Regions from separate parts of the Paenibacillus sp. FSL E2-0178 genome, predicted to be linked through region 3. Evidence: riboswitches for the same ligand, from Rfam matches in the RefSeq annotation. Region 3 holds a riboswitch; each other region holds the start of a gene.
What was found. A riboswitch is a leader RNA that binds a small molecule or an ion and turns the genes downstream of it on or off. The one in region 3 is predicted to bind cobalamin.
Positions count from the first base shown of each region.

Region 1: linked by a shared signal. The riboswitch ahead of MHI42_RS15570 (S-layer homology domain-containing protein) and the one ahead of MHI42_RS18030 (anaerobic ribonucleoside triphosphate reductase) in region 3 are both predicted to bind cobalamin.
Region 2: linked by a shared signal. The riboswitch ahead of MHI42_RS10795 (energy-coupling factor ABC transporter permease) and the one ahead of MHI42_RS18030 (anaerobic ribonucleoside triphosphate reductase) in region 3 are both predicted to bind cobalamin.

Region 1 is NZ_CP151953.1:3,559,410-3,565,302, reverse strand. It holds gene MHI42_RS15575 (hypothetical protein) at 1-2,327, shown strand, start outside; cobalamin riboswitch at 2,779-2,968, shown strand; gene MHI42_RS15570 (S-layer homology domain-containing protein) at 3,161-5,341, shown strand.
Region 2 is NZ_CP151953.1:2,426,013-2,431,905, reverse strand. It holds gene MHI42_RS10810 (alpha-N-arabinofuranosidase) at 1-1,348, shown strand, start outside; gene MHI42_RS10805 (DUF6171 family protein) at 1,365-1,640, shown strand; gene MHI42_RS10800 (ArsR family transcriptional regulator) at 1,748-2,689, opposite strand; cobalamin riboswitch at 2,852-3,048, shown strand; gene MHI42_RS10795 (energy-coupling factor ABC transporter permease) at 3,204-3,968, shown strand; gene MHI42_RS10790 (energy-coupling factor ABC transporter substrate-binding protein) at 3,968-4,264, shown strand; gene cbiQ (cobalt ECF transporter T component CbiQ) at 4,261-5,049, shown strand; gene MHI42_RS10780 (ABC transporter ATP-binding protein) at 5,309-5,893, shown strand, end outside.
Region 3 is NZ_CP151953.1:4,146,664-4,152,556, forward strand. It holds gene MHI42_RS17995 (Atu4866 domain-containing protein) at 1-32, shown strand, start outside; gene MHI42_RS18000 (AraC family transcriptional regulator) at 109-984, opposite strand; gene MHI42_RS18005 (SDR family oxidoreductase) at 1,145-1,882, shown strand; tRNA gene MHI42_RS18010 (tRNA-Thr) at 2,043-2,114, opposite strand; gene MHI42_RS18015 (sugar phosphate isomerase/epimerase) at 2,198-2,977, opposite strand; gene MHI42_RS18020 (MTH1187 family thiamine-binding protein) at 3,028-3,336, opposite strand; cobalamin riboswitch at 3,678-3,909, shown strand; gene MHI42_RS18025 (hypothetical protein) at 4,024-4,149, opposite strand; gene MHI42_RS18030 (anaerobic ribonucleoside triphosphate reductase) at 4,246-5,893, shown strand, end outside.

The DNA of each region.
Region 1 (5,893 bases), 590 kb from region 3:
GGAGTCTCAGAGACTTCGCCAGATTCGCCGACTCCCTGCTGCTTGGTGAGAGTGTGGACCGCAAGCTGTCGCTGGCACTCTACAATGAGCTGGCTGTCTTTTATGAGATTGAGCAGGGCAATGAAGATTTATATACAGGGAACAAGAACGCTGTGCTCGGCGGTCTGCTGTCCTATCTGAAGCCGGAGGGGGCGCTGGAATCCCGGGTACGCTTGAATGATATGTTCCTGGAGCGGTTCGACCGTGAGTATGATCTGATCCGCAAAAAAGGGATTCCGTCGCCGGAGATTCTGGAGTGGTTCAAGGAGTATTTTGCGCTGCCGGGCCATAATTACCGGGTCAAAATTGTGGATTACTTCATCAACGGGATGCTGAACTGCCAGTCGGCGGGACGTGAGGATGCGCTTGCTGACGCTTACGGTATTATTGAGGGCAACGATGAGCTTAGTGCGGCCTTCTTCAAAAGAGTGCTGGCTCAGCCTATATTCCGCAAAGCGCTGCTGGAGCCTTATATGGAATCCCGGCTGGCTGACGCGCCGAAATCGGCGGATATTCTGCGGTTCGTGGCGCATTGGGGCCGTTTCCTGCCGGAGGCGCTTCAGCAGGCTTTCGTGCGCGATACCGTCAAGGAATATCTGCTGGAGAAGCTGCAGCGGGACAATGATCCGGTGGCGGCGGTGGCATCGGTTCATGAGTCGGTGCAGAAGGCGGAGAAAGAACGCCGCAGAGGCGGCGGTGTACATCCTGAAGCGCTGTCACTGCTGCAGGAGCTGGGAACCGTTGCGGACCGCTTCCTGCTGAACCGGATCTCGCTGGACGAGCTGACGATGGAGCAGCTGCTGGAGATTTCCTTCCTGCGCTACCGGGATACGGCGGACTGGCAGCCGCCGCTGGATGCAATCGCTAAGCGTAAAGCGAATGCGCTGCGCGCTGCGTACCGCTGGTTCGGGGAGGAGAAGCCGGACGAGGAGATTTTTGCCGGTTTGTCTCCCCGGGAGCTGGATGATGTACAGCTGCTCGGAGGACGCTGGCTGAAGGAGCCGCGGAGCATCGAGCCGTTCGAACGGCTGCCGCTGGCCTTCTACCACAGCAGTGAACGAGAGGGCGGTCCGCTTGATTACGATGCGCTGCTGGAGCTGGTGGCGCGCAAAGCGGGCAATGATAAGGAAACGGTCTACCGTTTCCTGGCCTGGTCGCAGCATAACCGGCTGTTCACCATCTCGAGCAAGAAGCTGTGGCCGAATTACCGGCGGGCGGTGCTGAAGTATTTCCTGAAGAATGACCGCGAGGCGTTCAAGAACCGCGATTTCCGCAAAAGCTATAGCTCGGCCGCAACGCCCGCCATGCAGAATGTCTACAATGAAGCCCGCTCCCAGCTGGCTTCGCCGCTGGCGCGGTGGGTCAGCCGTAGCCGATTTCAGATCCTGATCTCCGGCAGCGTGCTTGGGATCGTACTGATCATAGCCGTCATCGCCATCAGCTGGCTGCGGCCGGATGCGGATACCGCTGCGCCGCAGCCGACTGTGAGCCCGATTCGGGTCGATATCCACAATGTGGATGGGCAAGAGCAAGCCCCGGTCTCTGTACGGCTGGTTGGCGGAGTGGCAGGTGCCGGGACAAGCACAGGAACCGGAAATGGTGGAACAGAAGGTACCGGGAACGCTGGCGGGGCTGAAGGCGGCGGAACAGAAGGCACCGGGAATGCAGGCGGGGCTGAAGGCGGCGGAACAGAAGGCAGCGGGAATGCTGGCGGGGGTGAAAGCAGCGGAACAGAAGGCACCGGGAATGCAGGCGGGGCTGAAAGCAGCGGGGAAGCAGGCGTCAAGCTGGTGTTCAGCTTTGCCGCAGCGGCGGAGTGCTCCGACTTCAAGCCGGCGGAGATCATTGTGATGTCCGGTAATAACGTTGCGGACACTTACAAGGTTGCAGCAACTGCGAGCAGTTGCCAGGCCGCCGGGAATGACGGCGGCACGGGAGAGGCAGGCGCCGGGAATGACGGCGGCTCTGGCGAGGGAGCCGTGGGGACTGACGGCGGCTTGAATGGGGATGCAGCCGCTGGAAATAGCGGCGGCTCTGATGAAGCCGAAGCCTCCCCGGCGGCGGGTGCATCGGGCGCAGGAACACCTGCGCGCGTATATGAAGTGACGGTGGAGCTGGAGCCGGGCGCGAAGCTGGCCGCGGGTGATGTGATCACCGCCGGAATCTATACGCTGAAGCTACAGGCTAGTCCGGGGAGCATTCTGGGAAGTACCCCGAGCACTACTCCGGAGACTACACCCGGTACCGACCCCACTCCTTCCGCCAGCCCGGACACGGATGCGGAATGATTGGGTGAGAGCCTGAATTGGGTGAAGCCGGATGTAAGAGACGTCCGGCATAATCAGCTCTATTATGCGTTTTATTGTAATTGGTACATTAGATTCCGGATTTTAGAGCCTATAAGGGCTATATTCCAAAATCAATTGTATATTAAATACAGCAGAATGCATTATGGCCGCCGTATATTCCCATTCTGTTGTACATAATACAATCAACCAGCTGCCGGCTCTTGCCGGAAGCGGAAGAATCACTATTTAAGTCCTGAACAGCACGATATGCCGGGAGAATGAGGCGAGTGTTGTTCAGGATTTTTTGTGCGGAAGGGGCAGGGGGGGCCTATAATTGAAACAGCTTGTCTATAGACATACAGGGGAATAGTAGATATGATTGTTTGTGAATATTAAAATTTAATAAGCTTTGGAAAAAGGTGCGGATTTCCGTAGAAACAGGCGCTGTCACGCAACAGATAGCCATGCCGGTGCTACGAATGTAATCTGCTTAAAAGGGAAGTCCGGTGCAATTCCGGTGCGGTCCCGCCACTGTAAATGCGGAGCGACTCCTGAGAAGCCACTGTCTGATAATGGGATGGGAAGGCGGGGGAAGCAATGAAGCGTAAGCCAGGAGACCTGCCTTTTTCGTTGTTGTTTCTATTCTTCGGGGGTAAGAATGCGGAACAGGTGCAAACATAAGCAGTGGCTGTGTGTAGGGAAACTTCATTTCAGCCGCATGTATTGTATCCTTCCCCGGCCGCCCTGTACAGGGCGGTCTTTATGTTGCACCCGCATCAGCGGAGGACGCAGGATTTATCTATACCATTCTATTCACAGAAAGAGGTCAAGCAATGAAGAACAATCTATCATCCAAGTTTATCCGGCTGGGTCTGATCGTTGTCATGATGTTCGCGGTTCTGGGAGCATCCGTGGCTCCGGCAGGACAGGCTTTTGCCCAGAGTGATACCGCATCAGCCCAGTTAAGTGCAAATACAGCGAATACGGCTTCAGCTCTACCGGCAGGCACAGAAGTTAGCGTAGCTGAGGCAGTCTATGCCACTTCGGAGTTTGTGCTGAAGGCCGGAGTCCAGTCCGACTGGCAGGCCATCGGCCTCGCGCAGGCGGGCTACAAGGTTCCGGATAGTTATTTAAAGGCGCTTGAGAGTAAAGTAGCCGCAGCCAAGGGTGTTTACGCCAGAGCTACGGACTATGCGCGGATTACGCTGGCGGTTAGGGCGCTTGGCGGGAATCCGGCGGATGTCGCCGGCTACAACCTGATTGAGAAGCTCTACAATAACGATAATATTACCGGCCAGACGCTGAACAACGCAGCCTATGTACTGCTGGCGCTTGATTCCGGAACGTATACTATACCTGACAATGCGAAATGGACACCGGCGAAACTGCTGGCTGAGATCCTGTCCAAGCAGAACACAGACGGCGGCTTCACCCTGACTACGGGAGCAAGTGACCCGGACATGACGGCGATGGTGCTTACTGTGCTGGCAGGACATAAGGATGATCCGGCAGTCAATACCGCGGGACAGCGGGCGGCAGCCTGGCTGGCGACCGCACAGGACAAGAACGGCGGCTATGGTGACAGCAGTGAGAGTGTCGCTCAAGCCATTATTGGCCTGTCCTCCTTTGGCATTGACCCGGCAGGAGCGGAGTATACCGTAGGCAATGTGAACCTTGTCAGTAAGCTTCTTAGCTTCAGTGCAGCAGATGGCGGGTTCGCTCATACAGCGGGCGGAAGCTACAATCAGCTCTCGACAGAGCAGGCGCTGGAAGCATTGGTAGCTTACAAGCTTTTCAGCACAGGCAGCAAGCTCTATGACCTTAGCAATTCACCTGTGAAGAGTCCTCAGGTTAGTGTGTCTGTTGCCATTGAGGGCCCTAACGGAACCCTGGCAGAAGGCACTGTATATGCGGGAAATGTACTTCAAGCACTGGAGAAGGCAGCGGCGGCGAAGAAGGTGGCCCTGGTCAATGAAGCTGGCAATTACGTGACGGGAATCGGCGGCGTAACTGCGGGTGCTTTTGGCGGCTATGACGGGTGGATGTATGTTGTAGCCCGCGGTGGAGCGTGGATCTATCCAAGTGTAGGCATGGGTGATTTCCTTCTTGCGGAGAATGACCGCGTGCTTGTCTATTATGGCGGGGATAACACACAGGTGGTAGAGTCCGTGACGGTCTCCCCTGCACAGCCGCAGCCTGGACAAGATATTACTGTAAAAGTAACTCAAAAGCAGTGGGTATGGAATGAAGCGACCTTCACTTCCGACCCGGTATCCTCACCAGCCGCAGGGGTTCAGGTATCCATCGGCGGTAAAACTGCTGTTACGGATGCTGCGGGTTCAGCTGTTGTTGCCGGCGGCCTGCCAGCGAATAAATATACGATTACCGTTACCGGATATCTCAAAGACAGCACACCTGCGGTAGTCCGCTATTCGCAGCCGCTGACCGTGGCTTCTGCTGCGGCTGACCGTGCTGCTTTTACCGATGTGAAGTCAATCTCGCCTTGGGCGCTGGAGTCAGTGTATACGGCCTATGACCGCAAGCTGATGGGCGGGGTCAGTGAGAGCAGCCTCGTGTTTGCACCGAAGCAGAATATTACCCGCGCTGAATTTGCAGCACTGCTGCTGAGATTGACCGGCAACGAGCCGTCTGCGGCATCGTCAGCCCAGAGTTTCAGTGATGTTAAGGCGGATGCGTGGTATTATGGAGCAGTGAACAAAGCGAAGGAACTGGGAATTGTCAGCGGAGTAACAGGTACAGCCTTCAAACCGGACGGCCCCGTTACCCGCCAGGATATGGCTGTAATGATCGTAAGAGCCTTGAAGCTGGACGAAGCTTCGGCAGCAGCGGGAACCGGAAAATTCACAGATGAAGAACAGATCAGCGCCTACGCATTAACGGCGGTACGTACTGTAACCGGACTTGGAATTATGAGCGGTACCGGCGGCGAATTCGCTCCTGCCACAGCTGTAACCAGAGAAATGGCCGCTGCTGTAGCGGTTAGATTGCCTTAGGCAAAGAGATAGGTCAAGGAAGAAGAGCCTTGATGAAGAAAAGATCCTAGATAAGCTAAACCTTAAATATGAATATATAACTTAGTCTTCACTGCAGTGAAATTTGAATAGTAGGGCTGCTGGGGCAAGAATCTCACGATTTCAACCCGCGTTTGGGGTGGGAATCCGAATGCTTGTTGAAAATCCTGCACATAATACAACATTTTCACCAGGATATCGCCTATATTCGAAAATTGTTGTACAAAAGGCAACATTTCACTTCTAACAAGCGGTGTAGCGGGAAGATTGTTGTATTTTATACAACAATCTTCCCGAATGCCTAAGGATTAAGGGAGTTAAGTTGTATTTTCTGCAAGATTTTGCATGGAGTAGCCTAATAAAGCGATAGTGCGGGGCTGGTGGGATATATAAGTGGAAAAATGCCACTTAATTCTCGGTGAATCTCCCGAGATGGCGGCGTAGTTGGAAAAACAACACTTAATCTCGCATGAATTAGCGAATGACCGGCTAGGGGCAGAATTAAGTGTCATTAATCCAACTAGGATCGGCAGT
Region 2 (5,893 bases), 1.7 Mb from region 3:
CCGCAACGATGTAGTGGAAGCGCTTAAGGAAATGAAGATTCCCGTATTGCGCTGGCCGGGCGGCTGCTTCGCCGATGAATACCACTGGAAGGACGGCATTGGCCCGAGTGAAGAACGCAAGCGGATGATCAATACCCATTGGGGCGGTGCGGTTGAGAACAATCATTTTGGTACACATGAATTCATGCGGCTCTGCGCCATGCTGGAATGTGAGCCGTACATCAACGGCAATGTAGGGAGCGGAACGGTACAGGAGATGTCCGAGTGGGTTGAGTATTTGACCTTTAACGGTGTATCGCCAATGGCTGAGCTGCGCCAGAAGAACGGCCAGGAAGAGGCCTGGAGTGTAGCTTACTTCGGCGTGGGCAATGAGAACTGGGGCTGCGGCGGCAATATGCGTCCTGAATATTATGCTGACCTGTACCGCCAATATCAGACTTATGTGCGCAACTATGGGGATAACAAGATTCACCGGATCGCCTGCGGCGCGAACTCGGATGACTATAACTGGACCGAAGTGCTGATGCGCGAAGCCACCCGCTTCATGGATTCGCTTACCCTGCACTACTACACCCTGCCGACTTCGGATTGGACTAATAAAGGTGCGGCTACCGGCTATGGAACGGATGAATATTTCAACACATTGAAGAAGGCGCTGTTCATGGATGAGCTGGTTACCCGCCACAGTGTCATTATGGACAAATACGATCCGGACAAAAGAGTGGGTCTGATCGTCGATGAATGGGGCACCTGGTATGATGTGGAACCCGGTACGAACCCTGGATTCCTCTACCAGCAGAACACGATCCGCGATGCGCTGGTTGCCGGTCTGACCCTGAATATCTTCCACAAGCACAGCGACCGTGTGCGGATGGCGAACATTGCCCAGACCGTTAACGTGCTGCAGGCTGTAATCCTGACCGAAGGCGAGAAAATGCTGCTGACTCCAACCTATCATGTATTCAATATGTATAAAGTACATCAGGATGCGGAGCTGCTGGATCTAACAGTGGATAGCCCGTTATACAGCTATGAGGGCGTGGAGATTCCTGAAGTATCTGCTTCAGCTTCCGTAACAGCAGAGGGTGTCATTCATGTCAGCCTGTGCAACCTGAATCACGCTGCACCGGCAGTATTGCCGCTGGAGCTGCGCGGACTGGCTGGACAGTCAGCAGCCGTAAGCGGCACTACACTTGCCGGGTCTTCCATCGATGCCCACAATACCTTCGGGCAGCCGGAAGCGGTAGTACCGCAGCCGTTCACCGCCTTCCAGCTTGAAGGCGACACCCTTACGGTTGAACTGCCGCCAATGTCGGTGACAGTACTGGCAATTACTCCGGGAGCTTAACGGGAAGGAGCACAGCATGACTACAACCTCAGCATGCAAGGGATGCCGGGAAGAGTACAAGGTGACGGAAGCGCAGATTGCCCGGATTCTCGCCTCCTCCATGTTCAATCCGGAGAATACAGCCCCGGACGAAGTCTATGCCGAGCGGGTTGCCCTATGCGGAGCTTGTCCCAAGCTGCAGGATGGCGTAACCTGCATTGCCTGCGGCTGCATTATACCGGTCGTGGCCCGGCTGAAGGCACGCGGCTGTCCGCTGCCGGGCGGCGGCCTGTGGCAGCCGGTGACTGATTAAACTCCAAAGCTGCTGCAATACACCGTAACCACAACAGCGGCAGCGGGGGACCTGAGCTTAAGGTCTCCCGCTGCCGCTGTTTGCTGTCTAGTCCTGTCCTGTCCTGGTCATTCCGTCCGGCTGGCACTTGCCGAAGCTTCAACAGCATCTGTATAAAAGAGCTCAAAGACCAGATCCTCGTTGTAGTTGCCAAACCCCTTGCCGAATAAGGTAAGGCCGCCGATATGCTCCGCATCCTCTTCCACTGAGACCTTGAACGTCCACTGCTTATCACGGATACCGACCTGCTCCAGCGTAACCTCTGACAGCTTCTGACCATCCATGAACGTGCCCGCCGGAGTAATCCGCAGCTGCTTAAGCAGTCCATATTGGTTGGTGAGCGCAGGCCACCAGGCAGGAGTGTATTTGCCCGGACTGTCCCCGTAGTCGCCGGGGCTGGTCCAGAAGCCGAGCCGCTGTCCGTTCAGTGTGAAAGTGATGTCGGAAGGCCAGTTATTATTGATGGACGGGGCTTCGGAGGCAATCTCCATCGTGATGACCAGCTCCTCAGGCTTCTGGCTGGACAGCAGGAAGTTCGGGATTTTATATTCTACGAATCCTTTGCCGAACCACAGAATGCCTGCATTCACCCGCTCCTGATCCCAGAAATACCGCGGATCGTCAAAGTTGCCAATCACCCGCTCGGTTGTAGATAAGCCGCAGGTCGGTTCAATCTGGAAATCAGAGTAGTGGCCCACGGGAATTTCCTTACGGTAGCCTCTGCGCTGTGTTCTGGCTTGTCCGGGGAAAATAATCTCAGCACTCTCGGCGGCCAGTGTACAAATCTTCTGCAGTCCGCTGCGTCCGGGAGCCATGTGGCTGCGGATCAGCCCGGCAGCTTCCAGCTTGCGCACATGCATCGTCATAATGGCACTGCTGAGCTTCAGCGCCCCGGCCAGTTCCTTGACGTTCATCGGCTGTTCGGACAGGAGCCGCAGCATCTGCAGGCGCACAGCGCTGGATAACGCTTCGTACACGGGTAAAGATTGTTCGGTTAGATCAAGTTTCATGTGCTGCCTCCACGTTCAGGTTATATAGTTAATAATTATATTACTCAAATGATGTTCTTACAAGCAAATGAACGCTGCCCTGCAAGCAAATGAATACTGCGCCTCGCAGCAGCTCCAATTTTATCACAGACATGCAGAGCCTGTTCCGCTATGATGTAGGATGGATTAGCGATGTAACAAGGTGCTCTTGCCAGATGAGGCAAGAGATAACAGGGAATCGGGTGCAAGTCCCGAGCGGTCCCGCCACTGTAAGGAAGAGCTGAACTTCAAGATGTCACTTGGGGAGAACCCCGGGGAAGACGAAGGATAAAGCGCCCGTATTCCAAGCCAGGAGACCTACCTTGATTACGCACACCACGACTCTACGCGGATAGGAGCGGTGTACGGATAGGTTAATGAGAAGAGGCGTCTCTGCAGCGTCCTCTATCGAATCATACCTGCGTACATACACTCCCACCCTGAAGGGCGGGAGTTTTTTTGGTTTGCTAAATTAAAGAAACTTGGAGGCTGACAAATGAAGAAACGCGGATTTTGGAGTTTTGCGGCGCTGATTGCCGGATTTACAGTGTACTTTATGCTGAACGAACCGGGAACGGCCCAGGCTATGCACATTATGGAAGGGTTTCTGCCGGTAGGCTGGGCTGTGTTCTGGTGGGTGGCGTTCTTACCGTTCTTCGTACTCGGGATTATTAGGCTTAGATCGATGACCAGGGAGAATCCGGAGCTGAAGCTGCTGCTGGGTCTGGCAGGGGCGTTCACCTTCGTCTTATCGGCACTCAAAATGCCGTCCGTTACCGGAAGCAGCTCGCATCCTACAGGTACCGGACTTGGCGCAGTTATGCTGGGGCCGCTGCCGATGGGCGTGATCGGCTCGATCGTCCTGTTGTTTCAGGCGCTGCTTCTGGCGCACGGGGGAATCACTACGCTGGGGGCGAATGCGTTCTCGATGGCGGTCGCGGGGCCTTTTGCCGGATATGCAGTCTATAAGCTGATGATGAAGCTGCCGGACCGTGAGAAGCTGGCCTTATTCTGTGCGGCGGCGGTTGCCGATCTAATGACATATGTAGTGACTTCCTTCCAGCTTGCGGTGGCTTTTCCGGCTGCGGATGGCGGAGTCCTGGCGTCTTTTCTCAAATTCGGGGGGATCTTTGCCGTGACGCAGATTCCACTGGCCATCAGTGAAGGGCTGCTGACCGTATTATTGTGGAACTGGCTGAAATCGTACAGTCCGAATGAAATGTCGCTCCTGAAACGCAAGGTCAAAGGGGGAAATGCATGATGAGCAATAAATGGAAAAATGGATTGATGCTGCTGGCCGTTGTCCTGTTGTGTGTCTTGCCGCTGCTGTTCGTGAGTGGTGATTTCGGCGGGGCCGATGATGCTGCCGAGGGTGTAATCACAGAGATAAACCCTGAATATGAACCCTGGTTCAAGCCGCTGACCGAGCTTCCGGGTGAGACGGAGAGTATGCTGTTCGCATTGCAGGCGGCGATTGGTGCCGGGGTGATCGGCTTTTCACTGGGGCTGCTGAAAGGGAAACAAGGCCAGGCGAAGCAGAACAGCATCAGCAAGTGATCAGACGAATTGATGTCCTTTCTTATAATAATGCCTTGAGGCAGCTGTCTCCCATGTGGAAAAGCTCGTTCGCGGCACTGATGTTCCTGCTCTCCTATACCGTACATCCGGTGCTGCAGATTGTGATTACGCTGTGGATGATGTCCTGGTGCATCCTGCATGCCAAAATTCCCTATCGCGCCTATGGGCTGCTGTTTGGTACGGCGCTGCTGTTCTATTGCCTTAGTGTCCCGGCGCTGCTCTTGGAATTCGGCCACCCGGCTGCGGGGGAAGCTGGCGTATTCCGGATTTCCGGGCAGCCTCTTCCGGTGTATATCACGGCAGCTGGGCTGGAGCGGGCCGGTGAACTGCTGGCCAGAGTCTCGGCCTGCATGAGCTGCTTCTTCTTCCTGATGTTCACCACCCCGTTCAGCGAGCTTCTGCAGGTGCTGCGCAGGCTGCGTATGCCGCAGATTGTGCTGGAGCTGATGCTGATCATGTACCGCTTCCTGTTCCTGCTGAATGATGCAGCGCACGGGCTGATGCTGGCCCGGAGGCTGCGCGGCGGCCGCAGAGGGTACAAGGCCAGGCTGCGGGAGACTGCAGCCATGGCCGGGGCCCTCTTCGGCAATACGATGCACCGTTATTACGGATTGTCGCAGGGGCTGCTGACCCGCGGGTTCACGGGGGAGATCATTCTGCCGCCGTACACTGCGCGTCCTGTGCCGCGGCGTTATGCGGTCCGGGCGTATGCCGGGATCGCTGTGCTGGTGCTGGCGCAGCTTTGGCTGTGGCTGCGGGGTTGAATTTAAGATTTTAGTGCAGGAAATCTGCTGGCTTTGTTGAAATCATGCCCAAAGTACAACGATTCCCCCGGAATATGGGATGTATTCCAAGATTGTTGTAAAAAGGCAGTATTTCACTTCATTTAGTTGGCTTTGAGGGAAGAATGTTGTATTCCATATAACAATCCCCCAGAAGGCCGGAGTATCCAGGATTCAAAGCTGTAAAACGTACAACATTTATCCGATACCGCTTTGCCAAATCACATTAGAGGGGGACGTCATGGACATGGAATATAGTCTGGCTTTTGACGGGGTGGTGTTTCATTACCCGGATACGAAGGAAGCCGCGCTGCGTGAACTAACCGTCTCCATTCCCAAAGGCCGCAAAACGGCGGTGCTCGGCCACAATGGTTCGGGCAAATCGACCCTGTTCCTGCATGCTGTCGGCATTCTGCGTCCACAGAAGGGTACGGTTCAGCAGGGAGGCAGGACATTGTCCTATGCCAAAAAAGAGCTGGCCGCGCTGCGGCGCAGTGTGGGCCTTGTTTTTCAGGACCCGGAGCAGCAGCTCATATTGAGCACACCTCTGGAGGATGTGTCCTTCGGGCTGCGGGGAACGGGGATGGACGAAGCCGCAATAGCTGAGCGCTGCCGCAGTGTCATGGAACTGCTGAACCTGACGGAGCTGAGTGACAAACCGGTTCACCAGCTTAGCCTGGGGCAGAAAAAACGCACCGCACTCGCCGGAGTAATGGCGATGGAGCCGGAGCTGATCCTGCTGGATGAGCCGACCTCGTATCTGGATCCGTTATCCGAGACACAGATGCTGCAGGGTCTTGATCTTATACATGAAAAAGGCACAACC
Region 3 (5,893 bases):
ATCACGGAGGCATGGTCTTGTATCGGGAGTAAACCAAGTTTCCACATAACAGGAATAACAAAAACACCGCATTCTCAGGAGAATAGGCGGTGTTTTTGTGTGATGCAACTATATCGTTTCCCGGAACCGATGTACATCCCGAATAGGCGGCTGGCCGAACAAGCGGGCATACTCACGATTGAACTGCGTGGCGCTCTCATAGCCAACCTGATAAGCGACACTTGTCGCATCGCTCGTTGTCGCCAGGAGAATTTTCCGAGCTTCTGTCAGCCGCAGGCGTTTCTGATACTGGAGGGGGGTCATTGCCGTCACTTCTTTGAAACAGGCAAAAAAAGATGATTTGCTCATTCCGGCTGCTTGCGCGAGCTTCTCCACCCGCATGGGTTCCGCATAGTGGAGATTCATCCCTTCAATCACGTGGGCAATTTGATGGGCACGGCTGCCCAAGAGAGCGAACTGCCGTATAGAGTCCCCTTGCTCAGTCTGCAGCATACGGTAAAGAATCTCGCGCACTGCATAAGGAGCCAGCACCGGTAGATCATCCGGCGTATCCAGCAAACGGATTAGATGCATGACAGCCTCATGAAGCGGATCGCTCATCCGGCTGATAACCAAAGCGCGGGGAGGTTCTTGTCCTGTGTTTTCTGTGACATTGGATTGTTGAATCACATCCAAAATCTGATCCATATCGAACTGTAGCTGAAGGGACAAGTACGGGGTCTCTGGAGAGGCTTCAATGACTTGTCCGGTAATTGGCAGGTGCACGGAAGCGGCCAGATAGCTTCCGTGATTATAACAATAGCTTTCCGGTCCCAGCATTACCCGCTTGGCACCTTGAGCAATCACACACAGGGATGGCTTGTATACCGCAGGCACTGGCGCGGATATGTCGGAAGAACGAATAAAAGAAAGAGCAGGATAGGCGGTAACGATGGTCCCATCTTGTACGGCAATACGTTCGATTCGTTCGGTCAATTCAGTCAAGCGTATTCCTCCATTCTGCGACTATTACAATTTACTTTATTGCATTTTGGAGAATTAGGCAATCTCTTCACAGTATCCGGCTACCGCAAGCTTTGAAGTCGGCAGCATAATGAACATGTAACACCTAAGCGTATTTCATTCATAAAAGGAGCGGTGTGGCATGTCGACATTAAAAGATAAAGTAGTGCTTATTACCGGTGCCAGTAGCGGCATTGGAGAAGCGACCGCCAAATGGCTCGCTAAGCGTGGAGCACAGGTGGTGCTCGGTGCAAGACGGACGGACAGGCTAGAAAAGCTGGCGGAGGAGATCAGAAGCGCGGGCGGGATTGCTGAATACCATTCCCTCGACGTAACGGATTTTGAGCAAATGAAATCAATCGTCCAATTTACAGTTCATCAATTCGGACGCCTTGATGCCCTTGTAAATAACGCAGGTGTGATGCCGTTATCGCCACTTGATGCATTAAAGATCGAGGAGTGGAACCGTATGATTGATGTCAATATTCGCGGTGTGCTGCACGGGATCGGAGCTGCTATTCCCGTAATGAAGGAACAGAATTCCGGCCATATCATCAATGTTGCCTCCGTTGGCGCCTATACTGTCTTTCCGAAATCATCGGTTTATTGTGCCACCAAGTTCGCGGTCCGGGCGATTACAGAGGGCCTGCGTCAGGAGTTGGGAGCAACAATCCGTACGACGGTTATTTCTCCAGGCGTAACCGAATCCGAACTGGCTGATACCATCACTGATGAGTCAGCCCTCGAGATGATGAAATCCTTCCGGGCCAATGCTTTGCCCTCTTCCGGTATTGCCCGCGCCATTGCCTATGCCCTTGAGCAGCCTGCGGAAGTGGATGTAAATGAATTGATCGTGCGCCCAATGGGGCATCCGGCTTAAACCGCTAAGCAGATTAGGAAATAAGACTTGACGGCTACCAAAAGTGAATTCCGTTACTTCACTCGAATATGGTAGAAGAATGGTAGAGGTTTATGGTGGTACAGAAAAAAGCGCGGCCTCCGAAATCCCCGGAGGCCGCGCTGCATATTAATTCAAAAGATGCTGGTGAAGGGAATTGAACCCCCGGCCTACGCATTACGAGTGCGTTGCTCTACCCCTGAGCTACACCAGCTTAAAGGATAGTCTGCCTGCCAAACAAAAAATATTATAACTCTTTCAGCAGAAAACGCAACCCTTTTTGACTATTACCTCTGCCTACCCCTGCATAAGCCCCAGCCCGCGGAAATAACCAAGTGCCTCCTTCGCACTCTCCAGCGAGGACACGGCATAAGCCTCTTGCTCTACTATATAGTACAGAATCCCGTTCTCCTCTGCCGCCTCGAAGACGCTCCGGAAATCAACCTGCCCTTTCCCGAGGTCAGTCTCTTCATTATTTGCCCCGAAATCCTTAATGTGGACCAGCGGAACACGGCCGGCATAACGGGAGACATAGTCAATAGGACGTGCTCCGCCCCTGTGTACCCAACCCAGATCGAACTCTGCAAACATATGCTCCGCAGGAATCTGTTCCAGCCATATATCGATGACTGCTTTGCCGTCTACCTCCGCAAACTCATAATCATGGTTGTGATACCCGTACTGCAGGCCTGCTGTACGGACCATCGCGGAGGCCTTCTCCAGGAATGGAATCACCGCCGTCACATCCTCCATTGAGGGGTTCTGCGGAAGCGGTGCCGAAGGGGTGATCATATATTGTAACCCAAGCTCCTTCGCATATTCAATTTCTTTGGCTAACGCCCGTTCCATATTATCCAGACTGCTGAAATCCAGGCCTACATGCGCCGAAGGTGCAGCAAGACCCAACCGGTCCAATGTACGGCGCAGTTCTCCTGCAGACACGCCGAAATAACCGGCGAATTCTACCGCCTGATATCCCATCTCCGCAACTTTGCCCAGTGTACCCAGGAAATCGCGCTCCGTCTGGTCACGCAGTGTGTACATTTGAATCCCGATTTGTTGTGAGGCTTTTGCCATGAAAGATCCGCTCCTTATAGGTTGAATCTGATTACAACTACAGATACTCTTTACTCTCCTTGCAGCTTGCGTTCCACGGATTCCAGCTTGCTGCGGCTCGTAGAAGGCTTGTCACGACGGTCATCAATCTTAAGCGAGGTGGAAACCCGCTGTGCTCCTGACGTAAACGGTGACTCATGCAGCGCTTCTACCGCAGCAAGAATCCGTGCAACCGGTCCTTCAATAATAGTCCCCATCGAAGTAAGCTCATAGGTAATCCCCTCCACGGTCTGCAGCACACGCTGCATATCGGCCACATAGCTGCTGAGACTGGTACTGCCAGTGCCAATCGGAATAACGGTCACTTCGCCAATCGCCATTATGAAATCCCTCCTGCAAGTTTGATGAGTCTGTTCTATCCTTACTCCTTAATTGTAACCCTTCAGCACCCCTCCCACAAATACCCATAGACACCCCCTCTCTATTACTATCTCCCCTGTAAAATTACCAGGATTAGACGCACTCTATTTATGGAGTCTTTGTGGCATCTTTTGGGACAATTCATGACTCATTTAAGGCCATATCCACAGGAAAGTTGTGGATTACCTGTGGACTAACTGTGGATCATCTGTGAGTAAACCTGCGGAACCCGCTCCCCGCGCGGATTCGCAAAAAAATGTTTACAAACACAATATATTGAGTTACTTTTATTTAACAACAACAAAATATAGTAGAAACAGGTGTTTCGCCCTCTTGCTAGGGTTGAAGCTTAATAGGGAAACACGGTGCAAATCCGCTGCGGTCCCGCCACTGTAACCGGATGTTCCAGCTGCCAGACGCCGCTGGAGCAGCATCCTAAGGCAACAAGCCACTAAGGGGCTGCGAGGCCCCTCGGGAAGGCGCCGGAGGGCATGCCGGAAGCCAGGAGACCTGCCTGTTTCTGTGGCACCGGTTAGACTCCTCGAGGAACAGGCGAGGTGCCCGCATGCGGCCTGCACGAGCAGAGTTAGCCTTTCCGTTAATCGGGCAAGAGGCTGCCGATACCTGAGGACGATAGAATATCGTCCTCAGGTATCGGCTTCTGCGGAAGGTACAAGAACAGGTTCCAGAACAGGACAAGCCCTGTGCCCGTTCGTATTTTCCACATAGACCACCGGCAAATGTCCGCTGTTTCGGATATTTGCAATACGCATTCGGGCATTTCCCGCCTCCCGGCTGGAGATGCCTTTTTACTGATGTCATGGAGCACACGCTTCACGCTTACGATACCGAGAGGAGAGAGCTATACAATGACGCTGCTGGAGAAACGATATAACGAAGGACAAGCTGCACAGGAAGTTCTTTTGGAAGAAGTTATTCATTTGGGACGGGATATTATCGACAGCCGGGATTTGGATCTGCTGCGCGAGAACGCCAACTTGAACGGGGAGAGCTTCTCCGGCAAGATGAGCAAATTCGGCAGTGAATATTCCAAGTGGTACGCCCGCAATTTCACGATGCCGCCACAGCTCGTGCAGGCTATTGAAGATAATGTTGTATATGTACACGACCTGGATCAATATGCCATTGGAACAACCAACTGCATCTTCATCCCGTTTGAACGGCTTCTCCGCGAAGGCTTCAATACCGGCAACGGCAGCGTCCGCCCTCCGAATTCGATTATGACGGCTATGTCGCTGGTGGCGATTATTTTCCAGTCCCAGCAGAATGCCCAGTACGGCGGTGTATCCGCCAACAAGCTGGATTACGATCTGGCGCCTTATGTCACTAAATCCTTCGCTAAGCTGTTCCGCAAAGGAATGGAATATTTCGAGGAAGGTGCAGCCGGCGAAGCACTCGGCGAGGTCACTATGACCCGCAGCGATCTGGAAGAGAAGTATCCGCGTGCCTTCCGTTTCGCCCTGAAAGAGACAGAAATTGAAACCCTTCAGGCTGCGGAGAGCATGGTACATAACCTGAATACCATGTCCAGCCGCTCAGGCGGCCAGATTCCTTTTACCAGCATCAACTACGGAACCTGCACCTCTCCGGAGGGCCAGCTGGTGATTAGCTCCCTCTTAACTGCTACTATGAACGGACTTGGCAGCGGAGAAACACCGGTGTTCCCGATTCAGATCTTCAAATGCAAACAGGGTGTCAACCAGCAGCCTGGTGATCCTAACTATGAGCTGTTCCTGAAAGCGGCAGAGTGCTCTGCACGCCGGCTGTATCCGAACTTCGCCAATCTGGATGCTCCGCTGAATATGCAGTACTACGATCCAACCGATCCGGATACTGAATTTGCTACGATGGGCTGCCGGACACGTGTTCTGGGCGACCGCTTCGGACGCAATCACTGCTCGGGCAAAGGCAACCTTTCATTCAATACGCTTAACCTTGTACGTCTTGGTCTGGCTTACGGCACAGTAACCGGCCGCCGCCTTGCCGCTGACGAGGAAGGCTTCTTCGAAGATCTTAATCATTATATGGACGTTGCGCTGGACGGCCTGCTGCACCGGTTCCGCATTCAGGCTTCCCAGAAAGCCAAAGCCTCCGATTTCATGATGCGTGAAGGCGTCTGGGAAGGCGGCGAACAGCTTGCACCGGAAGACAGCGTAGGTGAACTGCTGAAGCACGGCAGCCTGTCCCTTGGTTTCATCGGTATGGCCGAGTGCATGAAGGCTATGTACGGCAAACACCATGGCGAAGATATGGAGGTCCATGCCAAGGCAGTGGCCATTGTCCGCCACATGCGTGAATACTGCGACCGCAAGAGCGAGGAGCTGGATCTGAACATTACTCTATTCGCTACGCCTGCCGAAGGTCTCTCCGGCAAATTCACCAAGATAGACCGCAAGGTTCTCGGTTCCATTCCGGGTGTAACGGACCGTGAATACTATACGAATTCATTCCACATTCCGGTCTATTACGACCTGAGCGCAGCCAAGAAGATCAGCC